3 regions of the Arthrobacter sp. TmtSoilC48 genome follow, and region 3 is predicted to be linked to each of the others. Evidence: predicted binding sites of a transcription regulator. Region 3 holds the regulator's gene; each other region holds the start of a gene.
The links. Region 3 encodes HrcA, which represses chaperone genes, less so after heat shock. Its sites were predicted from a motif close to TTNGCACTCGNNNNNNNCGAGTGCNAA; they were not measured.
Positions count from the first base shown of each region.

Region 1 (4,117 bases), 650 kb from region 3:
GGATGGGACTGAAGCACCAGTGAAAGAACAGGGAACCGGCAACGAAAGCGGCTCTGACGAACAGACCGCAGCCGTAAGCGCCGAAAACGCTGAAGAGTCCGCGGAGACAAAGACTCCTGCGGCGAAGCAAGCCTCCGGTGGCATCTTGCCCACCAAGGCCGCTGAAGACGACCCCCGCCGTTGGGGCGACGAAGGCAACTATGACCATGAGCAGTGGTTGAAAGAGCAGAAGCCACCGCATTGGGGCTGATTGCGTCATCGAATCCAGGCCCGGCAATAGAGATCGACCAAACGCTGGGATTGACCGAACCTAGGGATTGACCAAAACAAAGAAAAGCTTGCCTTGCGTTGATGCGCCGGCAAGCTTTTCTGCTTGTGGAGGATTTGCAGCCACTACCACCAACCCGTCTGTGTCGCTGGTTCCCAGCCATTGGCCGGGTTTACCCCCTTGGGCAGATGTCCATAGGACAGGGACGGAGGCGGCAAGGACTTCAGTTTGCCGGGATTCGTCATATGTCCCGGCGGCGGTAAGTACTACATTCACCAGCTGTCCCGGGGACAGCAGCTGGATGGATGAAGGGTCAGCCATTCGAAGGGGGACCGCAGCTGAGCCTACGGGTGCCCCTGTGAGAAGTCCCGGCCCCAGAAGATTGGATTCAGTGGGAATCTGCCCTTTGGCCAAAGGCGAGGCGAGCTGGCGGCCCACCAGTGAAACGTGATCCAGGAGGGCTCCGGAAATTGCGAGGTCCGGCGGCACACCAACATTGGTGAAGTCTGACTCGGTGAGGTTGGTGCCTGCTGCGAGGTCGTGGGCAGCGACGAGAATGCTGACGCGCTGCTCAGAGGCAGGGGTTAGCTGTTGGACAGTAATGCCTGTGGCGAGGCAGAGCAGCAGTGCAACTGTCAGCCGACGGTTCCGGGTTACCCAGAACTTGAGGCTCTGCCTGCGGCCCAGCCTGATCTGGCGATGTGGCCCCTGCTTCCGGAGGAGGAAATGGCCAGCCGTGGTTGTGGGCTTGTTCCGGGGGCCATCACGGCCCCGGACAGGGGGACTGGGGCGTTCGCGGCGGGGGACTGGGGAAGTGGTTGTCTTTAGTGGCATGACGCCACGTTAGCCACCGGGCCCGGCCACCCAACAGCGGCCGGGTGCCCTATGTGGAAAAGTGCTGGCTAACTGGCAGCGGCTGCGGCCGCCGGTGCAGGCGTGGCAGCAGGGGCCGGAGTCGCCGGGGAGGAGGGCGCGGCGGAGACGGTGCTGCCCTTGGCATCGCGCGAATCCGTGCGGTAGAAGCCCGAGCCCTTGAAGACAACGCCGACGCTGTTGAACTTCTTGCGGAGCGCGCCCTGGCATTCAGGGCACTCCGTCAGGGAGCTGTCAGAAAAGGACTGGACGATGTCAAAGGCATGGTCACAGTCTTTGCAGGCGTATGCGTATGTGGGCACTGAGTTCCTCCTTCAGGACAAAGTTCAGGTCCTGCGGAGCCATGGCGGAGAATCTCCGCATTAGCAGTCGCAGGGCCTGAGTGCCAATTCTATCATCCGCATCCGGCTCGTTCGCTATCTCCCAACTGCATATAAATGCGGGACTTCACGTATGGGTCAATCGAGATCACTCCCGCGGCCAAGCGTGATGATTCCTGAGGGCGTCAGCACCTCCGGCACCGGCCGGTCAAAAGGCTCTGCGGGGATAGCTCCCGAAGGCAACACATCGTCGTCGTACACCACTGCAATGGTGGGTGGCCGCCCGCCGGAATTGTCCAGGCCTTGGAGGAGCCGGTCGTAGTAGCCGCCACCCTGTCCGATGCGGTTGCCATCCCGGTCGACGGCCGTGGCGGGCATGAAGATGCCCGCAACAGAGCTCACCACAGCACTGTCCAAACGTTCGCCTTCGGGTTCGTCGATGGGTGCGTAGTCGGACCGGACGAAGGCTGTCTCCGGCGTCCAGTACACCCAGCTCAACTGGCGGCCGGCCTCGCAGACAGGAAGCAGGACCTGGTGGCCGGCGTTGTGGAGCCCTGCGATCAAGGGCATGGTTGGGGGCTCGTGGGAGACGCCCACGTAGATGGCGAAGGTCGTGGGCGATCCGGCCGAAATTTTCCGGGCCCAGGCCAAGCCGTGCCGTGCAATTGATTCGCCGGCCTGGGCTACAAGCTCCTTGGTGAGGCTGCGCCTGTACAGGCGTCGGCTGCTGCGGATGTCTTCCTTGGATGCCATTTTTGTCCGATCATGAGATTCCCGCGGGCCACCGTGGTGTGCCTAAAGCAGCAAATCCGCTCCAGTTCAGGGGCTGTTTCTGCGTCTTGCCACGGCGGGGGTTTACCCGTTGATGTATTCCTTCCGTTACATTAGTCCGGTGACTCTCGATAACAATGCTGTCCGTAAGGCCGTCATCCCCGCAGCGGGTCTTGGTACCAGGTTCCTCCCCGCCACAAAGGCGATGCCGAAGGAAATGCTGCCCGTGGTTGACAAGCCAGCCATCCAGTACGTCGTCGAAGAAGCGGTGAAGGTTGGCCTGCACGACGTCCTGATGATCACCGGGCGCAGCAAGCGCGCCCTGGAAGATCACTTTGACCGTGTGCCGGCGTTGGAAGCAACGCTGGCAGAGAAGGGCGATACTGCCAAGCTTGAAGCCATCCAGTCCGCCACCAACCTGGGTGACATCCACTATGTCCGCCAGGGCGATCCCAACGGTCTCGGCCATGCAGTCCTTCGTGCAAAGCAGCACGTCGGGCATGAGCCTTTTGCGGTCTTGCTGGGCGATGACCTCATCGATCCCCGTGAGGACCTGCTGAGCGAAATGATCGCTGTCCAGCAAAAAACCGGCGGTTCCGTTGTTGCCCTCATTGAAGTTGAGCCTTCCAAGATCAGCGCCTATGGTTGCGCCGACGTCGAGGATAGCGATGAGGACGGCTACGTCCGCATCAAGCAGCTCGTTGAAAAGCCGTCCCCCGAGGAAGCTCCATCCAACCTTGCGGTGATCGGCCGTTACGTTCTCCATCCGGCAGTGTTTGACGTCCTGGAAAACACCGCTCCCGGACGTGGCGGAGAGATCCAGCTGACGGATGCCCTTGAAGTTCTGGCTGCCGGGGAAGGCGAAGGCTACGGCGTTTATGGCGTTGTCTTCCGTGGACGCCGCTATGACACCGGTGACAAGTTGAGCTACTTGAAAGCCTGCATCGAGTTGGCATGCGAACGCGATGACCTGGGCCCCGAGCTCCGCGAGTGGCTGCCCACCTTCACTGCCGGTCTTCCCAAATAACACCGGTGTACGGCTCTGCGATCTGGCCGGTAACGCTGGAAAGCGGAGCCTTGGTGCTCCGGCCAATCCGTTACCGCGACAAGCGGGAGTGGTCTGAAGTCCGTTCGCGGAACAGTGAATGGCTTGCACCTTGGGAGGCGTCCAATCCCGCACCGGGTGGGCGCCTGCCCAGTTACCGTCAAATGGTGGCATCCCTGAATGCGCAAGCCCGGCAGGCCACGGCTTTGCCCTTCCTCATCACGGAGCGCACCGAGGGTTTCCGTGATCCTCAAATTGTGGGGCAGTTGACGGTCTCATCCATCGTGTGGGGTTCGGCAATGATGGCGACCCTTGGCTACTGGGTTGATAAGGAACGCGCCGGGCACGGTATCGCTCCAACTGCAGTTGCGATGGCTACGGACCACTGCTTCCGGACCCTTGGCCTGCACAGGATGGAAATCAATATCCGGCCTGAGAACGCGCCAAGTCTTCGGGTGGTGGAAAAACTCGGATTCAGGGACGAGGGCTACCGGCTGAGATACTTGCACATCAATGGCGAGTGGGCGGATCACCGGTCTTTCGCGCTTACGTCGGAGGAAGTTCCGCAGGGACTCCTTGACTGGTGGCTCAGGGGAAGAACGGGCAGGTCATAGGCCCTTTTGAGCCGTATCTCCATTCATTTGCGGACTCGCCGGCGACACACCGACCGCAATGCCGCCGCCCCTGATGATTTGCTTCTACGGTTTTGAATGTGGACTTCCCTCTCAGCAGCTCAGTGATACTCGTGGTCACTGTCGCGCTTTGGATGGTATGGGTCGCTCCTTACGTTCTTCGGAACAGACGGCAGCAGGTCCAGGCGGCCGCTGTTTCAGCAGAGGC
Region 1 covers NZ_AP046049.1:1,929,969-1,934,085, forward strand. The annotation lists gene AC6I97_RS09115 (AAA family ATPase) at 1-250, shown strand, start outside; gene cpaB (Flp pilus assembly protein CpaB) at 311-1,102, opposite strand; gene AC6I97_RS09125 (FmdB family zinc ribbon protein) at 1,171-1,443, opposite strand; gene AC6I97_RS09130 (5-formyltetrahydrofolate cyclo-ligase) at 1,600-2,214, opposite strand; gene galU (UTP--glucose-1-phosphate uridylyltransferase GalU) at 2,327-3,259, shown strand; gene AC6I97_RS09140 (GNAT family N-acetyltransferase) at 3,265-3,891, shown strand; gene AC6I97_RS09145 (hypothetical protein) at 4,023-4,117, shown strand, end outside.
Region 1: the regulator HrcA is predicted to act here: its motif matches at 1,504-1,530, upstream of AC6I97_RS09125 (FmdB family zinc ribbon protein).

Region 2 (4,117 bases), 1.7 Mb from region 3:
ACCGCTTCGGCGTCCTTCCCCCACAGAATCGCTACCAGCGGACTACGGCGTCCCGCGACGTCGGTGCGATGGGCTACCGCCCTGACGGCCGCCGTCGTGATTGCCTCCCAGCCTTTGCCGCGGTGTGAGCCGGCGTTTCCCGCTGCGACGCTAAGGACGCGGTTCAGCAGCAAGACGCCTTGGTCCGTCCAGGCTGTGAGGTCGCCATGGATGCGCGGCGGGAGCCCAAGGTCGTCGTGGAGTTCACGATAGATATTTGCCAGGCTCCGGGGGATCGGCCGCGTATGCCGCGAGACGGCAAAGGAAAGCCCGACGGCGTGTCCCGGGGTTGGGTACGGGTCCTGGCCAAGGATGAGTACTTTGACGTCGGCCAGTGGTCGGCAGAAAGCCCGGAGCAGGTTGGTAGCCGGGGGTAGGACCTGGATCCCTTGGGCAACCTGACCCGCAACAAAGGCCAAAGCTTCACGGAGTTGGCCTTCCACGGGTCGCAAGGCGTCCGCCCAATCCGCGGCCATCAGCTCTTCCAGGGGTCGGTCAACAAGCTCGTCGAAGCCCGGATCGGCAACGCCGGCAGGTTCCAGGTCAAACAGTGCATCCTCGCCAGTCACCCTGTCATTGTCCCCTCCATGGCATCGGCGGTGCGAATGACAGCGTTGTTATTCGCCCGTAACATGGGTGTAGGACATTTTCCCCCAACCAGCGTCAAGGAGTGTGCCGTGGCAGAACCAGCACCGGAACCAATGGCGCCGCAGTCTACCGGTTTGGCACTTGAAGACCTGGCGGCAGAGACCCGCAGCGACTCACCTTTAAGTGACCGTGATCAGCAAATGTTGGCCTTGGAGCGGCAATGGTGGAAGTACGCCGGCGCCAAGGAACAGGCGATCCGTGAGCTCTTCAATCTCTCCGCCACCCACTACTACCAGATCCTGAACGCACTTATCGATACCGAAGATGCGTTGGCCCACGATCCCATGCTTGTGAAGAGATTGCGTAGACTACGTACGTCGCGCCAACGTGCGCGGACAGCGCGCCGCCTGGGGTCCGACGCGTAAATCGCCCGGCTGATAGTCAGCAGCAACCAGCAAGGACAAGGCTTCACCATGACCAAATTTGCCAAGGATGAATTCGACCGGGTCCCACAGAACAGCTCCCGGCAGGGTGTTCACCGTGACGCCCAAGAGACAGCCCGCCCCAATTTGTGGCCGGTCTTGACCGTCGGAGCCGTCGCACTGGTGCTGGGACTCGTCGCTTTCCTTATACTTCCGCGGCTTGGCCTGGTTGCCCCCGGTGCGTCCGCAAGCGTTTCGACGCCGGCGCCCCAGCAGAGTGAAACTTCCCCTTCGGCTGCACCTACCGAATCAAGCAACGCGCCCATCGCTTCCGGTGAGCCGAGCCCGGGCACCACACCTTCCGGCGAAGCCTCGGCAACTCCTTCTGCTGCACCGGTGGACAAAACCGTTGCAGTTGCCGTCTACAACGGCACGGCGACGGCCGGGCTTGCGAGCCGCGTCGCAGGGCTGGTCCAAGGCGATGGCTGGACGCTGGGAACTGTGGGGAACTGGGGAGGCCTGCCGCAACAGTCTTCCGTGGTCTTCTACAACGTTCCCGGCCAGAAGGCGAACGCAGAAGCGCTGGGCAAGCTCCTGGGTATTTCCGCCGTTGTTGAATCTCCTGAAATCCAGCAGCCGCTGGTTGTTGTTGTGGGACCTGGCTACCAGTAGTTCCGCCGATCTTCGAGCATTTTCCCGGGGTTCCAGCCTCGAAAGTGGCAACTCGGTTAAGCCTCAATAACAAAAGTCATGGTGGACCCCTCCGCAGCAGCGCGCGGCGAGTGACTGTGGTTACAGTGGATTGATTCCGGTCCGGAGATCCCGGCAACCGGTCTTGGCTACTGTGAAAGTGTGGGCATCATGGCTTTGGGAACCGTCAAATGGTTCAATGCCGAAAAAGGGTATGGATTCATCACTGTGGATGACTCCGGCGACGACGTCTTCGTGCACTGGTCCGCGATTCAGATGGAAGGCTTCCGCGCTCTTGAGGAAGGCCAGCGGGTGGAGTTCGAATTAGGCGAAGGTCAGAAGGGTCCGCAGGCCGAAAGTGTCCGCGTTGCATAGTCCCCTCGGCCGTCGCGTCAGCTAACGGCTGAAACCCCTTTGTTTATAGCGCAAAGTGGCGCTTCTGCTTGCACTCTCCCCGGTCGAGTGCTAATTATTGATTTAGCACTCCTACGCTTCGACTGCTAACTGCGGCCCGGTTTACGCCGGCAGTAGATGGCTCCCGGAACGTCAGGAGGATCAAGAAACACCTTGGTGGGGTGAGGTCCGGAGCGCGGGGCATACAGAGGCCGCAAGCAAAGGACCGTCCGTCGCGGGCACCCTATCTGACAGGTTCCTTCTTAACGACTGTCCCGAAAGGACTACCGCCGTTATGGCCAAGATCATTGCATTTGATGAAGAGGCACGCCGCGGCCTCGAGCGGGGCCTGAACATCCTCGCCGACGCCGTCAAGGTCACCCTCGGCCCGCGTGGACGCAACGTCGTCCTCGAAAAGAAGTGGGGCGCCCCCACGATCACCAACGATGGTGTTTCCATCGCCAAGGAGATCGAGCTGGACGATCCTTACGAGAAGATCGGTGCTGAGCTGGTCAAGGAAGTTGCCAAGAAGACGGATGACGTCGCTGGCGACGGTACCACCACCGCTACGGTTCTCGCCCAGGCACTGGTCAAGGAAGGCCTGCGCAACGTTGCCGCCGGCGCCGACCCCCTGTCCCTGAAGCGCGGCATCGAGAAGGCCGTCGAGGCCGTCATCACCGAGCTGCTCGCCTCCGCCAAGGAGATCGAGACCAAGGAAGAGATCGCAGCTACGGCTTCCATCTCCGCCGGCGACCCGGAAATCGGCAGCCTCATTGCCGAGGCCCTGGACAAGGTGGGCAAGGAAGGCGTCATCACGGTCGAAGAGTCCAACACCTTCGGCCTGGAGCTCGAACTCACCGAAGGCATGCGCTTCGACAAGGGTTACATCTCCGCTTACTTCGTCACCGACGCTGAGCGCCAGGAAACGGTCCTCGAAGACCCGTACATCCTGATCGTGAACTCCAAGATCTCCAACGTGAAGGAACTTGTCACGGTCCTGGAGAAGGTCATGCAGTCCAACAAGCCGCTGCTGATCATCGCTGAAGACATCGAGGGCGAGGCCCTGGCCACCCTGATCGTCAACAAGATTCGTGGCACCTTCAAGTCTGTTGCCGTCAAGGCTCCGGGCTTCGGTGACCGCCGCAAGGCACAGCTCGCCGACATCGCCATCCTCACCGGTGGCCAGGTCATCTCGGAAGAGGTTGGCCTCAAGCTGGAGAACGCTGGACTCGATCTCCTCGGTACCGCCCGCAAGGTTGTCGTTACCAAGGACGAGACCACCATCGTTGAAGGTGCCGGCGACGCCGACCAGATCGCAGGCCGTGTTGCCCAGATCCGCGCCGAGATCGAGAACTCCGATTCCGACTACGACCGCGAGAAGCTGCAGGAACGCCTGGCCAAGCTGGCCGGCGGCGTTGCAGTCATCAAGGCCGGTGCCGCAACCGAGGTTGAGCTCAAGGAACGCAAGCACCGCATTGAGGACGCTGTCCGCAACGCCAAGGCTGCTGTTGAAGAAGGCATCGTTGCCGGTGGTGGCGTTGCCCTCATCCAGGCTGGCGCCAAGGCATTCGCCAACCTCACCCTCCAGGGTGACGAAGCAACCGGTGCCAACATCGTCAAGGTTGCCATCGATGCTCCGCTGAAGCAGATCGCCTTCAACGCCGGCCTCGAGCCGGGCGTTGTTGCAGACAAGGTTCGCGGCCTGCCTTCCGGCCACGGCCTGAACGCTGCCACGGGTGTCTACGAAGACCTGCTGGCTGCTGGCGTCAACGACCCCGTAAAGGTCACCCGCTCGGCTCTCCAGAACGCTGCTTCCATCGCTGGTCTGTTCCTGACCACCGAGGCTGTAGTTGCCGACAAGCCTGAGAAGAACGCTCCGGCTGCCGGTGGCGACGACATGGGCGGCATGGGCGGCTTCTAAGCCTCCTAAGCTGTAGCGTCACGCTTTAGAGCAAACGACGGCGGTCCTCACCATTTGGTGGGGG
Region 2 covers NZ_AP046049.1:4,254,107-4,258,223, reverse strand. The annotation lists gene AC6I97_RS19595 (uracil-DNA glycosylase) at 1-608, opposite strand, end outside; gene AC6I97_RS19590 (DUF3263 domain-containing protein) at 717-1,052, shown strand; gene AC6I97_RS19585 (LytR C-terminal domain-containing protein) at 1,101-1,721, shown strand; gene AC6I97_RS19580 (cold-shock protein) at 1,911-2,114, shown strand; gene groL (chaperonin GroEL) at 2,428-4,053, shown strand.
Region 2: the regulator HrcA is predicted to act here: its motif matches at 2,182-2,208, upstream of groL (chaperonin GroEL).

Region 3 (4,117 bases):
CTCTCCTACGAACCCGATCACATCAGCGCGTATGCCCTGATCGTGGAGGACGGCACAAAGCTGGCGGCCCAAATCCGCCGCGGCGAAGTCCCCGGAATCGACGACGACGACCACGCCGCCAAATATGAGCTCGCTGACAAATTGATCTCCGAAGCCGGCCTGACGTGGTATGAGGTCAGCAATTGGTCGAAAACGCATGAACAAGCCTGCCGTCACAACCTTGCCTATTGGCGGGGCGATGACTGGTGGGGTATTGGTCCCGGCGCCCACTCCCACGTGGGCGGTGTCCGCTGGTGGAACGTTAAGCACCCCACGGCTTATGCCAACAGGCTGGCTGCAGGAGACTCGCCGGCAGCCGGCAGGGAAACCCTCGACGCCGACACCCGGGAAGTCGAGCGCATCATGCTTGAGGCGCGGCTCGGTACAGGGCTAGCGGTGGATGCGTTGGACAAAGTCGGCCGCCATGCGATGGCGGGACTTATCGCTGAAGAGCTGGTGGACCCGGTTGCGGCCTTCAAGGGTCGCCTGGTTCTTACGCTCAAAGGCCGGCTACTGGCGGACGCCGTGGTGCGCAGGATTCTGCCGGACTAACCGTCGGAAGAATCCTGCGGAGGCCCGGGACTACTTAATCCAGCGCAGGTTGAGCTTGTAGCGGTGGGGCTGCCCGTGGTTGACACGAATACCAGCCGAGACTGAGAAGCACGTAAGTGCTACCCAGATGCCCGTGGCGATGACTGCAAAGATATTTCCCACCACTGGAAGCAGAACAAGGATATTCGCCAGGACTGCTGCGATGGTCGGAGGGAGCGTGAAGTTCAGGGCTTCCTTGGATTCCTGCGCCGTAAACGGCCCGCGATCACGGAAGATCAGATAGATCAGCAGGGAGGGCAGGCATCCCAGAATTCCCCCGAAGTGCGCAAGGGTGGCCCACTGGCGGTCTTCGCTTGCCGTCAGTGGGAGTGCGTTTGCGGGCGCGCCATGGTAGTGGGGCTGGCCTGCGGCGCTGCCCGGTTCTTCAGGAGCGTTCTCTGCCACGGTGTCTTCCCTTTGCTGTAAAGATGCTGCAGTGTTGCTGTCCCAGAATACTGGGTTCCGGGTCATCCCGGGACCAACGCCCCGTTACGTCCCCGGGAAAAGTGCGTTCAGGAAACGTAAATTCAGGACAAGACCGTCAGGCAGTGGTGAGGAAATCGATGACTTCCTCCACCCTTCCCAGCAGCGAGGCTTCCAGATCGGCGTAGGTGCGGACCGCACCAAGCAGGCGCTGCCAGCCGAGTCCAATGTCTTCGGCGGTTTCGTGCGGCCAACCGAAAGCGGTCAATATTCCGGTCTTCCAGTCAGTGCCGCGTGGAACGTCCGGCCACCGCTCAATACCCAGCACTTTTGGCCGGATCGCTTGCCAGACGTCTACGTACGGATGGCCCACGATCAGCACGTTTCCGGCGGCTCCGGGCACCGTCATGGCTTCTGCGGCGATGCGTGATTCCTTTGAGCCCGCTACCAGATGGTCTACCAGGATCCCAAGCCTGCGGCCGGGCCCGGGTGAGAACTCTGCGATCGCTGACTTGAGGTCGTCCACGCCGTGCAGCGGCTCTACGACGATGCCCTCAATGCGGAGATCATCGCCCCAGACTTTCTCCACCAGTTCGGCGTCGTGCTTGCCTTCCACCCAAATACGGCTCGCCTTGGCCACCTGGGCACGGTGGCCCAGGACCCTGACGGACCCGGATGCCGTTCGACCCGGCTGCAGAGATGAACCAGGAGTCGAACCAGGAGCCTTTGCCGCCGGTGGCATGAGGCGGATGGCCTGTCCTTCAAGCAGGAAACCGAATCCGAGCTGGAAGGACTTGGTTTTACCACGCCGGTCCTCAAGGGAGACGATGTGCATTCCCCCCGATTTCTCCACGCGGGTGACTTCGCCCACCCAGCCGGACTGGACGTCTTCAAGGACCATCCCGCGCTGGACGGCTACCTCGGGGAGCTGGCGTTGGGCAGGAGCGGACAGATCCTGCGGGCCCCACGTATCGAAAGCCAAGGACTTCATACCCCTTTGTGCTGGTTGTGCTGGGAATAACTCCCGCGGGCGGTTTCAATGCTAGCAACGTGCTGGCTCATACTAGACTTGTTAGCACTTGGGCATGTTGAGTGCTAAGTATTGGTCCGAAAAGCTATCGGTCCTACACAGGCCGGGACAGTCGTCAGGAGGTGTTGCAATGAGTGAGCCACGCAAGCTTGAAGTACTGCGCGCAATTGTTGAGGATTATGTGCATTCCCGTGAGCCGGTTGGATCCAAGGCACTTGTGGAGCGGCACCATCTCGGCGTTTCAAGCGCCACCATCCGAAACGACATGGCCGTACTTGAAGAAGAGGGCCTGATCGCGGCGCCGCACACCAGTGCCGGCCGGATCCCAACGGACAAGGGCTATCGGCTGTTCGTGGACAGGATCTCGCAGGTCAAGCCGTTGTCCGCCGCGGAGCGTCGAGCCATCCACTCGCTGCTGGAAGGGCCGGACGACCTCGATGACATCCTTGAGCGCACCGTCAGGCTGCTGTCGCAACTGACCAACCAGGTCGCCGTCGTACAGTACCCGCACTCCAACCGCGCACTTGTCCGTCACGTTGAATTTGTCCTCCTGGCGCCCAAGCAGGTTCTGGTGGTCCTCATCGCAGATACAGGAAGCGTTGGCCAGAAGGTCATCGAGGCTGGCTCCGATGTCAGCAACGAGGCCTTGATGGCCCTGCGCTCCCGGTTCCTTGGCAGTATCGCGGGAACCCAGCTGGCGCTGCTGCCGCAGGTGCTGCCATCCGTCGTGGCGCTGTGCCCGCCGGACCTTCGCGCACTCGCGCAGCATCTTGCCCATGGTCTCCAGGCTTTGAGCGACACCAGCCGTGAAGAGCGCATCGTCATGGCCGGAACAGCCAACCTTGCCCGCTCCAATGTGGATTTCCCGTTGAGTATCGGGCCAGTGCTGGAAGCTCTTGAGGAACAAGTTGTCATGCTCCGGTTGTTGTCCGATATGGGGGATGATCCCCGCGGCGTGACAGTCAGCATCGGACGCGAGAATCCTTACGATGGCCTGGCCGAGGCCTCGGTCGTGGCAACGGGGTACGGCTCCGGAGCCAAGGTCGGAATCCTTGGACCAACCCGGATGGACTATCCCACCACCATGGCTGCCGTGCGCGCCGTGGCCCGCTACCTTTCCCGCATTCTCGGCGGCTGACGCCAGCCCCGAGGTAAGAACCGTTTTACAACAAGGAAGAGATACCGACTTTGAGCAGCCACTATGACGTTTTGGGAGTCTCACCGGAAGCCACCGGGGAAGAGATCAAAAAGGCGTACCGCAAGTTGGCGCGAAAGCTTCACCCGGACGTCAACCCCGGGGAGGATGTCGCGGAGCAGTTCAAAGCCGTGACGCATGCTTACGAAGTGCTGTCCGACCCCCAGAAGCGCCGCGTCTACGATGCCACCGGCAACGAGAATGGCACTGACAACGGCTTTGGCGGCGGCTACTCAGGCCAAGGCTTTGCCTTCCAGGACATCTTCGACACCTTCTTCGGCGGTGGCGGCGGACACGCGGGACCAGCCTCCCGTGTGCGTCGGGGCCAGGATGCACTCATCAGCGTCCGCATCGACCTCAAAGACGCCGTGTTCGGTGTCAACAAGAAGCTCGAAGTTGATACGGCAGTGGTTTGCCCCACGTGTGATGGCAGCTGCTGCCGGCCGGGCACCCACCCTGAGCGTTGTGACATTTGTGGCGGCAGTGGCCAGGTCCAGAGGGCCGTTCGATCCATCCTGGGCCAGGTCATGACCACGGCCCCCTGTGGTTCCTGCGAAGGCTTCGGTACCGTCATCAAGGATCCCTGCAATGAGTGCAACGGCCAGGGCCGCATCCGTAGCCGCCGGTCCCTCACCATCAAGGTACCTGCCGGTGTTGCCACGGGTACGCGGATCCAGCTCTCCGGCCAAGGCGAAGCAGGACCGGCAGGCGGACCTGCCGGCGACCTCTACGTAGAGATCCGCGTCAACAGTGACTCCACCTATATCCGTGAAGGCGACGATCTGCACGCAACACTGAGCGTTCCGATGACGGCCGCTGCTTTGGGTACGGAACTGAGC
Region 3 covers NZ_AP046049.1:2,582,189-2,586,305, forward strand. The annotation lists gene hemW (radical SAM family heme chaperone HemW) at 1-591, shown strand, start outside; gene AC6I97_RS12160 (DUF4870 domain-containing protein) at 622-1,035, opposite strand; gene AC6I97_RS12165 (DUF3097 domain-containing protein) at 1,172-2,035, opposite strand; gene hrcA (heat-inducible transcriptional repressor HrcA) at 2,214-3,221, shown strand; gene dnaJ (molecular chaperone DnaJ) at 3,272-4,117, shown strand, end outside.